DNA from 3 places in the Kitasatospora sp. NPDC034533 genome. Region 1 is predicted to be linked to each of the others. Evidence: predicted binding sites of a transcription regulator. Region 1 holds the regulator's gene; each other region holds the start of a gene.
What was found. Region 1 encodes HrcA, which represses chaperone genes, less so after heat shock. Its sites were predicted from a motif close to TTNGCACTCNGNNNNNCNGAGTGCNAA; they were not measured.
Positions count from the first base shown of each region.

Region 1 (5,785 bases):
GACGGCGTCGGCGGCGGCGACAAGGGCGAGGACGGGGACGGCGACGGCGACGGGCACCTGGAGCGGTGCGAGGTCTGCGGCCGGACGGAGCCCAGGACGGCGGACGCGGACGGGAGCCCGGAGCTGCCCGAGGGCTGGCTGTCCCTGGAGATCGACCGCCGCTCCGCCGAACTGCTCCACCGGACGTACTGCTCCGAGGAGCACCTGCGCCAGGGCCTCGCGGAGCCGCTGCCCGCCCCGGTGCCCTACCGGGGCGGCTGCGACGACCCCTGGGAGAGGGGCCCGCGAACCGCCTGGGACCGGTTCGTCGACGGGGCCCTGCTGGCCGGGCTGCTGCTCGTGTGCGGGTTCCTGCTGCTCGGGTCCGTCCTGGCGGTCCGGTTCCTGTTCGGACTGGTCGTCAGCGCGCTGTCGTAGCGGACCGCCGGGGCGGGCCGGCGCCGCCTCACAGGCCCGGCGCGCCCCAGACCGGGAACCAGCGGCTCAGGTCCTTCTCCAGCCGCAGGTCGTTCCCCAGCATCGCGTTGACCTGGAGCTCCAGCGGACTGTTGCGCCGCTCCCCGCCGCCCGGCATCGGGGCGAAGGGGTAGAACGTGCCCCGCTTGTAGAGGTACACCAGCGCCAGCGACTGCCCCTGGGCGTCGCGGAAGCCCACCAGCGAGCAGAGCAGCTGCGGCCCGAAGCCGTTCGCCTCCAGCTCGCTGTTGACCGCGTGCAGGTCGTTCACCAGCTCCGGCAGCTCCTCGGGCGAGTGCCGCGCGAGCAGCCAGGAGTAGCCGTAGCCGTCCTTGGAGGCCTCCACCGGGACGCCGCCGCGCTCGGTGTCGGCGTCCAGCAGCGCCCGGACCTGCTGCTCGACCTGGACGAAGGCCGCGCCCTCGACGGCCGCGAAGCAGACCGAGCCGAGCCCGGTGGGGGTGAACCCGGCCCCGGCCTCCAGGGTGAGCGCGGCGGACGGCACGCCGAACAGCTGGTCCAGGTCGGGCTTGACGGGCTTGCTGCGGCCGAACAGGGCGTCCAGGAATCCCACGGCGGTCCTTTCGGTGAGGTGCTCAGCGGCCGAGCTGCTCGGAGATCCGGGCCAGCTGCTCCAGCCGCTTCTCCAGCGTCGGATGGGTGGAGAACAGCTGCGAGGCGGTCTCCCGGGCGCTCAGCGCGGGGGCGAAGTAGAAGGCGTTGTACGGCTGCGCCTGGCGCAGGTCCTTGCTGGGGATGGCCGCGATCTGCCCGGTCACCTTGGTGAGCGCCGAGGCCAGCGAGCTGGGCCGCCCGGTGAGCTGGGCGGCGGCCCGGTCCGCGGCCAGCTCGCGGTAGCGGGACAGCAGCCGGGTGAGCAGGAAGCTGATCGCGTACACGAGCATCGACACCAGCGGGACGATCAGCGCCAGGACGGCCGCGTTCTGGTCGTTGTTGTTGCGCCCGCCGCCCATGAACCCGCCGTACACGGCGATCCGGGTCATCGCCCCGGCGAGGACGCCGAGGAAGCCGGCGATCGTCATCACCGCGACGTCCCGGTGGGCGACGTGCGACAGCTCGTGGGCGAGGACGCCCTCCAGTTCCTCCGGCTCCAGCCGGCGCAGCAGCCCGGTGGTCACGCAGACCACCGCGTTCTGCGGGTTGCGGCCGGTGGCGAAGGCGTTCGGCATGTCGTTGTCGGCGACCGCCACCCGCGGTTTGGGCATGTCGGCCAGCGCGCAGAGCCGGTCGACGGTTCCGTGCAGCTGGGGGAACTGCTCCGGGGACACCTGGTGGGCGCCCATCGCCCGCTCGGTGATCTTGTCGCTGAACCAGAACTGGGCCACGAACAGCCCGCCCGAGATCAGCACGATCAGCGGCCAGGCGCCGCGCAGCAGCACGATCAGCAGGCCGGTGAAACCCACGTACAGCAGCCCGATCACGAACATCGTCACGACCATGCGGCCGGTCAGGCCGCGGTCGGGCGCGAATCGGGAGTGCTGGCCCGAGCTCGACATCGCTTGCTCCTCCGTTCGCCGTCGCTTTCGATGCTGCCACCCGGACGGCCTCCCGGCACCACCCCCGCGCCAGGAGGATCGACCCGCCGGGCCGCGGCGGACGGGTACGGAACTGCGGGGAGGATCACCCCGGTCGGGCCGTTCCTGCCGTAGGACCCGGGCCTTACACTGGCAGGTACGGTTCTGGCACTCGCGTGTTCAGAGTGCCAAGGCCGGGGCCGCCGGGAGCGGTCCGCAGCAAGGGACACAGACGGACAACGTGCGAAGACGGAGGTGCGTGCCCCATGGCCGGTGAGGTCCGCCAGCTGGACGAACGCAAGCTCGCCGTGCTCCGTGCGATCGTGCAGGACTACGTGGGCACCGAGGAGCCGGTCGGTTCCAAGGCCCTGGTGGAGCGGCACAACCTCGGAGTCTCCCCGGCGACCGTCCGCAACGACATGGCGGCGCTGGAGGAGGAGGGCTACATCCACCAGCCGCACACCAGCGCGGGCCGCATCCCGACCGACAAGGGGTACCGCCTCTTCGTCGACAAGCTCGCCGAGATCAAGCCGATGAGCGCCCCCGAGCGCCGGGCCATCCGGCACTTCCTGGACGGCGCGGTCGACCTGGACGACGTGGTGGCCCGCACGGTGCGGCTGCTCGCCCAGCTGACCCGGCAGGTCGCGGTGGTGCAGTACCCCTCGCTGTCGCGCTCCACCGTCCGGCACATCGAGCTGGTGGCGCTGGCCCCGGCCAAGGTGATGCTGGTGCTGATCACCAACACCGGCCGGGTCGAGCAGCGGATGGTCGACTGCCCGGGCACCGTCGGCGAGACGCTCCTGTCGGACCTGCGGGCCCGGATCAACACGAGGGCCGCCGGCCGGCGCCTCCCGGAGGTCCCGGGGCTGCTGGAGGAACTGCCGGCGCTGTTCGAACAGGCCGACCGGCCGACCGTCACCACGGTCCTGGCGACCCTGTTCGAGACGCTCGCCGAACAGAACGAGGAGCGGATCATGCTGGCCGGCACGGCCAACCTGACCCGCTTCGGACACGACTTCCCGCTCACCATCCAGCCGGTGCTGGAGGCCCTGGAGGAGCAGGTCATCCTGCTCCGCCTCCTGGGTGAGACCGGGGACGCCGCGATGACGGTCCGGATCGGCCGGGAGAACGCCTACGAGGGGCTGAATTCCACCTCGGTCGTTTCCGTCGGCTACGGTTCGGGCGACGAGAGCGTGGCCAAGCTGGGTGTGATCGGTCCGACCCGGATGGACTACCCGGGCACAATGGGGGCGGTGCGGGCGGTGGCGCGGTACGTGGGCCAGATCCTGGCCGAGTCCTAGCAAACGGCCGCCGTCGGACCTGACGGCGGCTACCAGTCGCAGCACTACTACAGGCGGAACAAGCGGAGCATTTGGTGGCCACGGACTACTACGCGGTACTCGGCGTCCGACGGGATGCGGGGCAGGACGAGATCAAGAAGGCGTTCCGGCGCCTGGCACGCGAACTGCACCCGGACGTCAACCCGGACCCGAAGACGCAGGAGCGGTTCAAGGAGATCAACGCCGCCTACGAGGTGCTCTCCGACCCGCAGAAGCGCCAGGTCTACGACCTCGGCGGGGACCCGCTGTCCCCGGGCGGCGGCGGTGGCGCGGGCGGCTTCGGCGCCGGCGCGGCGGGCTTCGGCTTCTCCGACATCATGGACGCCTTCTTCGGCGCCGCGGCCGGCCAGCGCGGCCCGCGCTCGCGCACCCGCCGCGGGCAGGACGCCATGATCCGGCTGGAGATCACCCTGGAGGAGGCCGCCTTCGGCACCACCAAGGAGCTCCAGGTCGACACCGCCGTCACCTGCACCACGTGTAGCGGCGAGGGCGCGGCCCCCGGCACCTCCGCGCAGACCTGCGACATGTGCCGCGGCAAGGGCGAGGTCTCCCAGGTCACCCGGTCCTTCCTGGGCCAGGTCATGACCTCCCGCCCCTGCCCGCAGTGCCAGGGCTTCGGCACCGTGGTGCCCACCCCGTGCCCGGAGTGCGCCGGCGACGGCCGGGTGCGCGCCCGCCGCACCCTCACCGTCAAGATCCCGGCCGGTGTCGACAACGGCACCCGGATCCAGCTGGCCGGCGAGGGCGAGGTCGGCCCCGGCGGCGGCCCGGCCGGCGACCTGTACGTCGAGATCGCCGAGACCACCCACACCATCTTCCAGCGGCGCGGGGACGACCTGCACTGCACCGTCACCATCCCGATGACGGCGGCCGCGCTCGGCACCCAGGTGCCGCTCCAGACCCTGGACGGCCTGGAGGAGGTCGACATCCGGCCCGGCACCCAGTCCGGCCAGTCGATCCCGCTGCACGGCCGGGGCATCACCCACCTGCGCGGCGGCGGACGGGGCGACCTGATAGTGCACGTCGAGGTGAAGACGCCCAGCAAGCTCGACGCCGAGCAGGAGGAGCTGCTGCGCCGCCTCGCGGTGCTGCGCGGCGAGGAGCGGCCGTCCGGCCAGTTCGCGCCGGGCCAGCAGGGCCTGTTCTCGCGTCTGAAGGACGCCTTCAACGGCCGGTAGCCGTCCGTGAGGAGGTGCCGGCGGCCCGGCCGCCGGCACCTCCCGCGCGTTCTCGTCCCACTCCCGGAGGTACCCGTCATGACCGCGCCCGTCTTCGTCGTCGAGACCGAGCGGATCGCCACCGCCGCGCCCGGGGCCGTGGTGCGCCTGGACGGCCCCGAGGGGCGGCACGCGGCCGCGGTGAAGCGGCTGGAGCCGGGCGAGGCGGTGACCCTCGCCGACGGGCTGGGCCTCGGGGTGGACGGCACGGTCGCCGAGGTGCTCGGCAAGGACGCGATCGACGTGACGGTCACCGCCGTGCGCCGCGAGCCGCAGCCCGCGCCGCGGATCGTCGTCGTCCAGGCGCTGCCCAAGGGCGACCGCGGCGAGCTGGCCGTGGAGACCATGACCGAGGTCGGCGTGGACGTGGTCGTGCCGTGGGCCGCCTCGCGCTGCATCACCCAGTGGAAGGGCGAGCGCGGCGCCAAGGCGCTCGCCAAGTGGCGGGCCACCGCCCGGGAGGCGGGCAAGCAGTCGCGCCGGGTGCGCTTCCCCGAGGTGCGCGAACCGGTGACCACCCGGCAGCTGGCGCCCCTCCTGGAGCGGGCCGCGTTCGCCGCCGTGCTGCACGAGGAGGGCGCCGAGCCGCTGGCGCACGCCGCGCTGCCCGCGTCCGGGGACATCGTCCTGGTGGTCGGCCCGGAGGGCGGGGTCTCCCCGGAGGAGCTGGCCGCCTTCGCCGGGGCGGGGGCGAAGCCGTACCGGCTGGGCCCCTCGGTGCTGCGCACCTCGACCGCCGGGGTGGCCGCCGGCGCGCTGCTGCTGGGGCGCACCGGCCGCTGGTCGTGACGGCTCGGCGGCCCCGCCCGCACCAGTCGTCACAGCCGCCCGCGGGCGGTGCCGGGAGTCCGCGAAAACCGGAGCGGATCGTACGCGCACCTGCTTAGGCTGACCGGGTGACGGACTCCCTGAACCCCTCCCCGGCCGGCTCCGCGGGAGCCTACCCGCGCCATCCCCACCTGCACGGCGACCTGGTCGCCTTCGTCGCCGAGGACGACCTCTGGCTCGCCCCGCTGGACGGCGGCCGCGCCTGGCGGCTGACGGCCGACCACCTGCCGGTCCACCACCCGCGGTTCTCCCCGGACGGCCGGCACCTGGCCTTCACCTCCACCCGGGACGGCGCCCCCGAGGTGCACGTGGTGCCGGTGGACGGCGGCCCGTCGCGCCGGCTCACCCACTGGGGCAGCCACCAGACCCGGGTGCTCGGCTGGACCGCCGGCGGCCGTCCGATCGCGGC
Region 1 is NZ_JBVITE010000023.1:46,739-52,523, forward strand. Features, by position in the region: gene ACZ55U_RS18345 (hypothetical protein) at 1-417, shown strand, start outside; gene pspAB (PspA-associated protein PspAB) at 446-1,030, opposite strand; gene htpX (zinc metalloprotease HtpX) at 1,053-1,973, opposite strand; gene hrcA (heat-inducible transcriptional repressor HrcA) at 2,258-3,292, shown strand; gene dnaJ (molecular chaperone DnaJ) at 3,367-4,509, shown strand; gene ACZ55U_RS18370 (16S rRNA (uracil(1498)-N(3))-methyltransferase) at 4,588-5,337, shown strand; gene ACZ55U_RS18375 (S41 family peptidase) at 5,445-5,785, shown strand, end outside.

Region 2 (5,785 bases), on a different contig from region 1:
TCTTCACCCTGCTCCAGGGGCCGACCCTGCCCTGGGTCGCCAAGCGGCTGCGGATCGGCGAGGGCGCGATGGGCCAGGACCTGGGCATCGAGTCCGCGCCGCTGGAGAAGCTGCACGGGCACCTGCTGTCGGTCGCGCTCTCCCCCACCTCGCGGATGTCCGGCGTGGAGATCAGCGAGTTGCGGCTGCCCAAGGGCGCGGCGGTCACCCTGGTGGTGCGCGAGGGGAACTCCTTCGTGCCGGACAGGACGACGATGCTGCGCGGCGGGGACGAACTGCTGGTGGTCACGACGGACGAGGTCGGCGAGGCGGCGGAGCGGCGGCTGCGGGCCGTCGACAAGGGCGGCAAGCTCGCCGGGTGGCTGAACGGGCGGTGAGCGGCGGGCCGCCGGCCCGTCCCGGCGAGCGGGTGGTCCCCCTCGCCGGGACGGGCTCCACCGCTGGCGTCTACGCGCGTAACCCGACGTTCGCCCACCCCTGTATGCTGGTTCGAACACGCCGTATGACCACCGAAGACCACCCCAGCATCTGCCTGACGCAGAGTTGGCGCGACCGCTCGGCGGCCGCGGTCCGGCCTCCGGCCACCACGCCGGACCGACCCGGTATCTACCCCGGTCGACGCGCGAGAGGACGACTCTCGGCGCCGTCGGGGCTCCCCCATGCCCTGCCGCGCTACCAGGCAGCAGGAAGGACCGACCGTGACGGCGCGCCGAACGGTCGACACCGCCGCGGACACCGCGGCCACCACCGCAGCTCCGGCCCCCGAGGCCCCCGCCCGCGTCGGGTACGGCGAGCTGCTGCGCACACCGGGAGCCTGGACCTTCCTGGCCCCCGCCCTCGTCGCGCGGCTGCCGTACGCGATGCTCAGCATGGGCATCCTGCTGCTCGTCACCCAGACCCACGGCTCGTACGGCACCGCCGGTACGGTCACCGCGGTCGCCGCCGTCGCCCAGGCCCTGATCGGGCCGCAGACCGGGCGGCTCGCCGACCGGTACGGTCAGGCCGCGGTGCTCGTCCCGACCGTCCTGGTGCACGCGGCCTCGGTCGGCCTGCTGATCGCGCTCGCGCTCGGCCACGCGCCGGTCTGGAGCCTGTGCCTGGCGGCCGTCCCGGCCGGTGCCAGCGTGCCGCAGGTCGGCGCGATGGTCCGGGCCCGCTGGGTGGCCAGGCTCTCCGCGGACGGCCCCTCCGAGGCCTCGGCGGCCCGGGTGGGCACCGCGTTCGCCTTCGAGTCCGTGACGGACGAGTTCACCTTCGTGATCGGCCCGATCCTGGCCTCCGGCATCGCCGCGCTGGCCAACCCGGCCACCGCCCTGGTCGCCGAGGCCTCGCTGACCCTCGTCGGCGGCCTGGCCTTCGCCGCCCAGCGACGCACCGCCCCGGCCCGGATCGTGCCGCGGCCCGGCGCCAAGCGAGCCTCGGCGCTCGCCTCCCCCGGTGTCCGGCTGCTGGCCGGGGCCTTCCTCGGGGTCGGCGCGGTCTTCGGCGGCACCCAGGTCTCGGTGAACGCCTTCGCCGACTCGGTCGGGCAGCACGCCGCCGGCGGCACGGTGTACGGGATCTTCGCCGGCGGCTCGATGCTGGCCGGCGTGCTGTACGGGATGGTCGCCTGGCGGCGGCCGGTGCAGCAGCGGATGCTGATCAGCTACTCGCTGCTGGTGCTCGGCTGCTCGACGCTGTGGGCGATGCCCAACCTGGTGGCGCTGAGCGCGGCCGGGCTGGTCTGCGGGCTGGCCATCGCACCGACCCTGATCAGCGGCTACACCCTGGTCGAGACGCTGGTCGCGGACGGGGCCAAGACGGAGGCCTTCACCTGGCTGACCGGCGCGATCGGGCTGGGGCTGGCGGCCGGTTCGATGGCCGCGGGCCGGCTGATCGACGGGCACGGGCCCTCGGCCGGGTTCCTGGTGCCGGTGGTCGGGGCCGGGCTGGGGCTGGTCGCGCTGGCCTCGCTGCGGCACCTGCTGGTGGCGCCGAAGGGCGGTTCGGCCTCCGGCTCCGACTCCGGCTCCGGCTCCGGCTCCGCGGCGCGAGGTGGCGCGGAGCGGCTGGTGGGCGCGGCCAACGGCTGAGCGGGGTCAGCGGCCGAGCAGGCTCAGCTGTCGAGCGCCGTCAGCGGTTGAGCGGGGTCAGCGGCCGAGCGCCGTCAACGGCTGAGCGGGGGGCGGTCCGGGGGCGGAAGGACCGGGGTCCGGGGGCCGGGAGGACGGCGGTCCGGCGGCCGGTAGGACGGCGGTCCGGCGGCCGGGCCCGGTCCATCTCACACCGGAGTCGCTGGACTGATCCCGCGGAATGCCGCATCATTGACCATCGTTAGCACTCATCAGGCGAGAGTGCCAGGAGGAAGACAAGTGCCCACGTACCAGTACCAGTGCACCGAGTGCGGCAGCGGCCTGGAGGCGGTGCAGAAGTTCACCGACGAGGCGCTGACCACGTGCCCCGACTGCCAGGGACGGCTCCGCAAGGTCTTCTCGGCCGTGGGCGTCGTGTTCAAGGGCTCCGGCTTCTACCGGACCGACAGCCGCTCGTCCTCCAGCAGCTCGGTGGGCGCCGGGTCGTCGGCCGCCTCCTCGACGCCCGCCTCCTCGTCCACCAGCACCTCGTCGTCGGGCTCCGGCTCCTCGGCCTCGTCGTCCAGCCCGGCTCCGGCCGCGAGCTGACCTCCGGCGCCGGGGCACCGCCCCGGACGCTCCGCAGACCACGGGCAGGCCCGTCGGCCCCGCTTCCACGCGGGGGTGGCGGGCCTTTCCGCGTGCCCGTGGCGGGGTCCGCGTCGAGCACCACCGACCCTCGTCAATTCGGACGAACCGAACTCACCCATGTGAGTGTACGAAGTTATCCACAGGGCCGGGTTTTCCACAGGCCTGGGGAAAGCGCTTTCCGAGTTCTCCGGGAACGCCCATCGTGTGGGTCATCCGGTCCGCGAGGGGCCGGGTCGCCGACACCCCGGAGGCATCCCGATGACGACCGCCAACTTCTCCCTCCCCCTGCCCGCGCCCACCGTGCCGCCCCGGCAGGAGCTGCCGAGCTTCCCGCCGATCCGGCGCGGCTGCGGCGGGTGGCACCGCTGGCGCAGTGCGGTGCGGCGGCGGGCCGGGGCGCCCGCGCTGGTGCTGCTCGCGGTGGCGGCCGCGCTGGCGCTGGGGCCGGCGCGGGCCGGACTGCCGCCGCCCTCGGGGGGCTCGCTGGGCCGGACGGGTTGTCAATCCGGCGCCACGGAAGATCACCCGTAACCCGGAAACGGCTTCGTCGTTCGAGGCGGCATGAAGGGCTTCAAGGAATTCCTGCTGCGTGGAAATGTCGTCGAACTCGCCGTGGCCGTGGTCATCGGCGCGGCTTTCACCAACATCGTCAACGCCTTCGTCAAGGGCGTGATCAATCCGATCGTCGGCGCGTTCGGGCCGAAGGACCTCGCCTCCTACAGCTCCTGCCTCAGAGGGCCCTGCGCGGTCGGACCGGCCGGTGAGGTCACGTCCGGAATCCTCATCCTGTGGGGGTCGGTGCTCAGCGCCGCGCTCCAGTTCCTGATCACCGCCGCCTTCGTCTACTACGTCCTGATCGTGCCCATGAACAAGCTGGCGGCGCACCGCAAGACCGTCGCCGAGGAGGCGGCGGAGGCCGAGGCCAAGGAGGTGCAACTGCTGACCGAGATCCGCGACGCGCTCGTCGCGCCGCTGCGCTGACCGACCGGCGCCGCCCCGCCCCCCGTTCCGCGTCCCTCAGTCCCCGTGGTGCGGCGGGCGCTGGCTCAGGTACCAGTCCAGCCCCCGTCCACCGCCCTCCGCCCCGCCGGGGCGGTCGCCCCAGCCGGAGTCGGTGTCGTCCCTGGACTGCTGGTCCAACGGGTCCCGGAAGACCAGCCGGGCCTTGGCGGCGGCCTTCCGCGGCTCCCGGGCCTCGCCCCGTCCCTCGTCCTGGTTCTCTTCCCGTCCCTGCTCGCTCACGCTGTCCACTCCGTCGTTCGTCCCTTACCTCCAGCCTAAGAGCCCCGCGGCACGCCTCGGGCCCCGGTGCGGAGCGTTCCGCGCCGGGGCCCGATGAGGGCTCGACCGCTGGGCCGGCGGTACGTCAGGCGGCTTCGAAGCCCGCGTGGTCGGCGATCTTCTTCAGCTCGGCCAGCGCGTGCTTCTCGATCTGGCGGATCCGCTCACGAGTGAGGCCGTGCTGCTTGCCCACCTCGGTGAGGGTGCGCTCGCGGCCGTCCTCCATCCCGTACCGGGAGCGGATGATCGAGGCCGTGCGGTCGTCCAATCGCCCGATCAGGCCGTCCAGCTCCTCCCGGCGGAGCATGACCATCACGGCGTCCTCGGGGGACGTGGCCCCGGTGTCCTCGACGAGGTCACCGAACTGGGTCTCGCCCTCGTCGTCCACCGACATGTTGAGGCTGACCGGGTCACGCGCCCAGTCCAGCACGTCCTTGATCCGGGCCTCGGTGGTGTCCAGCTCGGCCGCGATCTCGGCCGGCTCCGCCTCGCGGCCCAGCTCCTTGGACTTCTCCCGCTGGACCCGCCGGATCCGCCCCAGCTCCTCCACCAGGTGGACGGGCAGCCGGATGGTGCGGGACTGGTCCGCGATAGACCGGGTGATCGCCTGGCGGATCCACCACGTCGCGTACGTGGAGAACTTGAATCCCTTGGCGTAGTCGAACTTCTCGACGGCGCGCACCAAGCCCGCGTTGCCCTCCTGGATGAGGTCCAACAGGGGAAGGCCGCTGCGCGGGTAGCGCCGGGCGACGGCAACGACGAGCCGGAGGTTGGAGCGGATGAAGACGTCCTTGGCGCGTTCGGCGTCGGCGGCTATCGCCTCCAGCTCCTCGCGCGTGACGCCCTCGGGGAGTCCGCCCTCCTCCAGCAGGTGCTGGGCGTACACACCGGCCTCGATCCGCAGCGAGAGCTCGACCTCCTCGGCAGCATCGAGCAGGGGCGTCCTGGCGATCTCGTCGAGGTACATGCCGACCAGGTCGCGGTCGGCTTCGAGGTTGGTCGGGCGGGCCGCGCGACTCCGGTCGGCCCTGTCGCGAACGACGGCACGGGTGGCCATGCTTGCTCCCTTTGCTGATGTTGCCGAGGTCTGCCTGCCTGCCCCGCGAGGGCAAGAAGTGCGGGCCCCTGGGGGCTCACACGTAACGATCCAACGAACAGAATCCGGACAACATTCCCAAGTCGCTCAGTTTCTTACCGGCGATGAAGTATCCTGCCGACTTTCACCCCGGAAACGGACATTCCGTAACTCGCCGACCACGGTCCGCACCGGCGGGCGAGTGTCCCGGAGCGATTTCTTCACCCGACCCTCACGCGCTCGCCGCCCACCCGTTGAACCCGCGAACGGCTGCGGACGTTCCCCCGATGCCCCGCTTTCCGCCCGGGCCCACACTCCGACGCACGCAGGTCCTCCTCACAAACGATGCCGAATCGCTATCACTCCGGCCCGCGCTGAGCCCGGGACACTGGGAAGGTGTCAGCCATGCACCTGACCAACAGCACGACCCTCGCCACTGCGCGTAACCGCAGTCTCCTTCGGGACGCAGCGCTCGCGCTGGGCTGTGCCGCGCTGTTCGGCCTCCTGGCCGTCCTGGTCACCGGCCACTGGCGTCCGCTGGCCCGCTTCGACCAGGAGTGGATCTCCGAACTCCACGTCTACGCCCGGGAACACCGGATCTGGACCGCCTCGGTGCAGACGCTCTCGGACATCGGCGGCACCGTCACGATGCGTACGCTGCTCGGGCTCGCGGCCGGGTGGCTCTGGTTGATCGGCGCGCGGGTGCTGGCCGGCTGGGTGGCCGCCC
Region 2 is NZ_JBVITE010000056.1:31,696-37,480, forward strand. Features, by position in the region: gene ACZ55U_RS30075 (potassium/proton antiporter) at 1-377, shown strand, start outside; gene ACZ55U_RS30080 (MFS transporter) at 795-2,072, shown strand; gene ACZ55U_RS30085 (FmdB family zinc ribbon protein) at 2,352-2,660, shown strand; gene ACZ55U_RS30090 (hypothetical protein) at 2,961-3,233, shown strand; gene mscL (large conductance mechanosensitive channel protein MscL) at 3,264-3,683, shown strand; gene ACZ55U_RS30100 (hypothetical protein) at 3,720-3,944, opposite strand; gene ACZ55U_RS30105 (sigma-70 family RNA polymerase sigma factor) at 4,069-5,040, opposite strand; gene ACZ55U_RS30110 (phosphatase PAP2 family protein) at 5,464-5,785, shown strand, end outside.
Region 2: the regulator HrcA is predicted to act here: its motif matches at 2,314-2,340, upstream of ACZ55U_RS30085 (FmdB family zinc ribbon protein).

Region 3 (5,785 bases), on a different contig from region 1:
GCGGAGAGGCCGGAGACCAGCCCGCCGCCGCCCCGCCGCAGGGTCAGCGTGCCGTCGACGGTGGTGCTGAAGGACACCGGTCCCCGGTTGGAGGCCACCAGGACGGGGGCGGTGCCGGTCTCGCTCGAACGGTTGGTCGTGAGATCGCCCATGGTTGGCATGTTGCCGGGGGTACGGGGCGGCAAACCCGTCAGTGGCGGGCGGCGTACTCGGGGACGGTGTGCATCGGGGGGCGTTCCCGGGCGGTCACCGGGTGGGTGTGGGCGGTGAAGGCCCGGGTCCTCGGGTCGCGGGTGAACTGGGTGAGGTGGGGGTGGACCAGGTCGGCGGAGGCCTTGAGGCGGTGGGTGCGGTCGAGGCGTTCGAGGGCGGTCCGGTAGATGGTGGCGGCCATCCGGCCGAGGGCCTGGCCGTCCTGGTGGCGGTGGTGCCGGACGCCGACGTCCACCTGGGCCAGCGCGTCCAGGCCGGCCAGCTCCAGGGCGTCGACCAGCAGTCCGAGTTCGACGCCGTAGCCGGTGGGGAAGGGCAGCCGTTCGAGCAGTGAGCGGCGGGCCGCGTACTCACCGCCGAGGGGCTGGACGAAACCGGCGAGTTCCGGCCAGTGGAGGTTGAGCAGGGGCCGGGCGACGAGTTCGGTGACCCGGCCGCCGCCGGCCGGCAGCACGGCGCCCTCCGACTCCAGCGGGCGGTCGTACATGGCCTTGACCAGCTGGATGGACTCGTCGGTCAGCAGCGGGCCGACGATGCCGGAGACGAAGGCCGGGTCGAACTCGCGCAGGTCGGCGTCCACGAAGCAGACGATGTCGCCGCGGGTGACCAGCAGCGAGCGCCAGAGCACCTCGCCCTTGCCGGGGACGGCGGGCAGCCGGGGCAGGATGGCGTCGCGGTGCTCGACCCGGGCGCCGGCCTCGGCGGCGACGGCGGCGGTGTCGTCGGTGGAGCCGGAGTCCACCACGACGAGTTCGTCGACCAGCGGCAGGCGTTCCATCAGCTCGCGGCGGATGGTGCGGACGATGTCGCCGACGGTGGCCTCCTCGTCCAGCGCGGGCAGGACCACGCTGACGGTGCGGCCGGTGCGCTCCTTGGCCGCGAGGAGGGTGCTCACCGGCCGGTCGGCCGCGCTCCAGGAGCGGCGGCGCAGCCAGGACGCCGCCTGCGGGAGGAGCTCGGGGGTCGGTTCGGCGGGCACGGAAGTCTCCTCGGCGGGGTCGGGTGGAACGGGTCATCTCGCGTGGCGGACAGTCCCGTTCATGGGTTGACGCCTTCGGATACAGTCTTCGTACAGCGGTCGGACCTTCGCACGCCGGGGTCGCCGTTGAGCACCACCACAATTTCACAAGCTCATCCAGAGGGACTGAGGGAACGGCCCGTTGACGTCCCGGCAACCTTCCCGCCCGGCTGTCGTCACAGGCCCCGGCGGGACAGGTGCCAATTCCGGCCTGTGGCGCGACCGCGCCACGGGGAAGATGAGGAGAGAGGCCTCGCCATCATGGCTATCGACACCGCCGCACCCGTTTCCGTGGACCTCGGCCCCGCCGCCGCCCTGTCCTGTCGGGAGTGCGGCACCCGCTTCCCGCTCGGCCCCAGCTTCGCCTGCCTGGAGTGCTTCGGCCCGCTGGAGATCGCCTACGAGTTCGGCGGTGAGGGCGCCGAGGAGCTGCGCAAGCGGATCGAGGCCGGCCCCACCTCGATCTGGCGCTACGCGCCGCTGCTGCCCGTCCCGGCCGACGTGGCCTCCAAGCCCAACCTGAACCCGGGCTGGACCCCGCTGGTGAAGGCGGACAACCTGGGCCGGGAGCTCGGCTTCACCGCCCAGCTGCACATCAAGGACGACTCGGGCAACCCGACGCACTCGTTCAAGGACCGGGTGGTCGCGTGCGCGATCGAGGCGGCCCGGGCGTTCGGCTACACCACGCTCTCCTGTTCCTCCACCGGCAACCTGGCCGGCGCGGTGGGCGCGGCGGCGGCCCGGGCCGGGTTCCGCTCCTGCGTGTTCATCCCGCACGACCTGGAGCAGGGCAAGGTCGTCATGGCCGGGGTGTACGGCGGCGAGCTGGTCGGCATCGAGGGCAACTACGACGACGTGAACCGCTTCTGCTCGGAGCTGATCGGCGACGCGGCCGGCGAGGGCTGGGGCTTCGTCAACGTGAACCTGCGGCCGTACTACGGCGAGGGCTCGAAGACGCTGGCGTACGAGATCTGCGAGCAGCTCGGCTGGCGGCTGCCGGAGCAGATCGTGATCCCGATCGCCTCGGGCTCGCAGCTGACGAAGATCGACAAGGGTCTCCAGGAGCTGATCAAGCTCGGCCTGGTCGAGGACCGGCCGTACCGGATCTTCGGCGCCCAGGCCGAGGGCTGCTCCCCGGTGTCGGCCGCGTTCAAGGCCGGCCGGGACGTGATCAAGCCGGTCAAGCCGGACACCATCGCCAAGTCGCTGGCGATCGGCAACCCGGCCGACGGCCCGTACGTGCTGGACATCGCCCGCCGTACCGGCGGCGCCGTGGAGGACGTCACGGACGCCGAGGTCGTGGCCGCGATCCGGCTGCTGGCGCGGACCGAGGGCATCTTCGCCGAGACCGCGGGCGGGGTGACCGTCGGCGTGCTGAAGAAGCTCGTCGAGACCGGACAGCTGGACCCGGCCAAGGAGACCGTCGCGATCAACACCGGCGACGGCCTGAAGACCCTGGACGCCGTCTCCGACGCCGGGATGACCGCCGTCATCCGCCCGACGCTGGACGCCTTCCGCGCCGCCGGCCTCGCGTCCGCCTGAACCGCCCCGGAACCCACCCCCGCAAGGCAGGCCCCGCGAGGCCGGCCCCCGCAAGGAGAGTCATGAGCGCCAACGTCCGCATCCCCACCATCCTGCGCACCTACACCGGCGGCGCCGCCGAGGTGACCGCCGAGGGCGCCACCCTGGCCGAGGTCATCGCCGACCTGGAGCGCAACCACCCCGGCATCTCCGCCCGCATCCTGGACGACACCGGCAAGCTGCGCCGCTTCGTGAACGTCTACGTGAACGACGACGACGTGCGCTTCGCCGAGGGCCTGGCGACCGAGATCAAGGACGGCGCCGGCGTCTCGATCATCCCGGCGGTGGCCGGCGGCTGCTGAGCCCACGCGGTGACCCGCGGTCGCCCGCGCGTACGGAATTCGGCTCTCCGTACGCGCGGGCGGCCGTTCGCATTTCGGCGGGAATATTTCCGGGTCGAGTCGGAGTAGAGTGTCGCTCGGCTGGGAACAGGGATTCCCTTTCGGCCCGCGCGGTGCTCCGCCCCAGGGCGTTCGGCCGGTGAGACCGGCCCGTGAAACATGTCAGGCAGCTGTCAGAATTCCGTCAGGCATTTTGGGTAATTCGTCCGCTATGTCCGGCGTGGAATGCCGAGATCATTCCGATTCGGCCCGTACTGTCCGCTGACGCCCCGGCGGAATTACCGGCGGTTGGCCCTGTTGCAGAGGGCGTCGATCCGGATACATTCAGCGGCGGTCGACGCAATCACCCGCTCGCCGGAAGCCGTCTGGCGTCCTGAGCGGTCGGTTGCGGCGTGCACGGCTGCGCCCAGGGGGGGTTCCCCGGGCCGGCCTTCAAACCAACCCGGGCCCGCGACCTGCGGGCCCGTGAAGGGCCAGCACAGCACTAGGGGAGTTCGGAATGGCTCAGGGCACCGTCAAGTGGTTCAACGCGGAGAAGGGCTACGGCTTCATCGCGGTCGACGGTGGTGCGGACGTCTTCGTCCACTACAGCGCGATCCAGATGGACGGCTACCGCACCCTCGAGGAGGGCCAGCGGGTCGAGTTCGAGATCTCTCAGGGACAGAAGGGCCCGCAGGCGGACATGGTCCGCGCCGCGGTCTGACCCCTTCCGACTCCAGGAGCTCGGCGCGGCCCCACGGCTGGTGACCACTCGCTTCTCGACGGGCCCGCACGACGCGTGTCGTGCGGGCCCGTCGGCGTTCCCGGACGGCCCCGGCGGCGGCTCGCGGATCGGCGGCAGGGCTTGCACTCGACCACCCGGAGTGCTAATCATTGCGTTAGCACTCACAGTGTGAGAGTGACAGCGGACCGGGTCGGTGAGGCCCCCGGGAGCGGCAGGGGAATGGACCTCCGCGCACCAGGGCCGTCCGTCGCGGGCACCCCTTGGTCCGAGCAGTCGACCGTGTCCCGGAGGACCACTTCTGATGGCCAAGATCATCGCCTTTGATGAGGAAGCTCGCCGCGGCCTTGAGCGTGGCATGAACCAGCTCGCCGACGCGGTGAAGGTCACGCTCGGCCCCAAGGGTCGCAACGTCGTGCTGGAGAAGAAGTGGGGCGCCCCCACGATCACCAACGACGGTGTCTCCATCGCCAAGGAGATCGAGCTCGAGGACCCGTACGAGAAGATCGGCGCGGAGCTCGTCAAGGAGGTCGCCAAGAAGACGGACGACGTCGCGGGTGACGGCACCACCACCGCCACCGTGCTCGCCCAGGCCCTGGTTCGCGAGGGTCTGCGCAACGTCGCCGCCGGCGCCAACCCGATGGCCCTGAAGCGCGGCATCGAGAAGGCCGTCGCCGCCGTCTCGGACCAGCTGCTGGCCCAGGCCAAGGACGTGGAGACCAAGGAGCAGATCGCCTCCACCGCCTCCATCTCCGCCGCCGACACCCAGATCGGCGAGCTGATCGCCGAGGCCATGGACAAGGTCGGCAAGGAAGGCGTCATCACCGTCGAGGAGAGCAACACCTTCGGTCTGGAGCTGGAGCTCACCGAGGGCATGCGCTTCGACAAGGGCTACATCTCCGCCTACTTCGCCACCGACCTGGAGCGCATGGAGGCGACCTTCGAGGACCCGTACATCCTCATCGCCAACTCCAAGATCGGCTCGGTCAAGGACCTGCTCCCGCTGCTGGAGAAGGTCATGCAGAGCGGCAAGCCGCTCGTCATCATCGCCGAGGACGTCGAGGGCGAGGCCCTGTCGACCCTGGTCGTGAACAAGATCCGCGGCACCTTCAAGTCCGTCGCCGTCAAGGCCCCGGGCTTCGGCGACCGCCGCAAGGCCATGCTCGGCGACATCGCCATCCTCACCGGTGGCACCGTCATCTCCGAGGAGGTCGGCCTGAAGCTGGAGAACGCCGGCATCGACCTGCTGGGCACCGCCCGCAAGGTGGTCATCACCAAGGACGAGACCACCATCGTCGACGGTGGCGGCGACAGCGAGCAGGTCGCGGGCCGCGTGAACCAGATCCGCGCCGAGATCGAGAACAGCGACTCGGACTACGACCGCGAGAAGCTCCAGGAGCGCCTCGCCAAGCTGGCCGGCGGCGTGGCCGTCATCAAGGCCGGCGCGGCCACCGAGGTGGAGCTCAAGGAGCGCAAGCACCGCATCGAGGACGCCGTCCGCAACGCCAAGGCCGCCGTCGAGGAGGGCATCGTCGCCGGTGGTGGCGTCGCCCTGCTGCAGGCCGGTGTCGCGTTCGACAAGCTGGAGCTGGACGGCGACGAGGCCACCGGTGCCAACATCGTCAAGGTCGCGCTGGAGGCCCCGATCAAGCAGATCGCGACCAACGCCGGCCTGGAGGGTGGCGTCGTGGTGGAGAAGGTGCGCAACCTCCCCGCCGGTCACGGCCTGAACGCCGCCACCAACGAGTACGTCGACCTGGTCGCCGAGGGCATCATCGACCCGGCCAAGGTCACCCGCTCCGCGCTGCAGAACGCCGCCTCCATCGCGGCGCTGTTCCTCACCACCGAGGCCGTCATCGCCGACAAGCCGGAGAAGGCCGCCGCGCCCGCCGGCGGCGGCATGCCGGGCGG
Region 3 is NZ_JBVITE010000005.1:71,948-77,732, forward strand. Features, by position in the region: gene ACZ55U_RS05620 (alpha,alpha-trehalose-phosphate synthase (UDP-forming)) at 1-152, opposite strand, end outside; gene ACZ55U_RS05625 (glucosyl-3-phosphoglycerate synthase) at 191-1,192, opposite strand; SAM riboswitch class I at 1,342-1,476, shown strand; gene thrC (threonine synthase) at 1,493-2,773, shown strand; gene ACZ55U_RS05635 (ubiquitin-like small modifier protein 1) at 2,836-3,114, shown strand; gene ACZ55U_RS05640 (cold-shock protein) at 3,653-3,856, shown strand; gene groL (chaperonin GroEL) at 4,179-5,785, shown strand, end outside.
Region 3: the regulator HrcA is predicted to act here: its motif matches at 3,997-4,023, upstream of groL (chaperonin GroEL).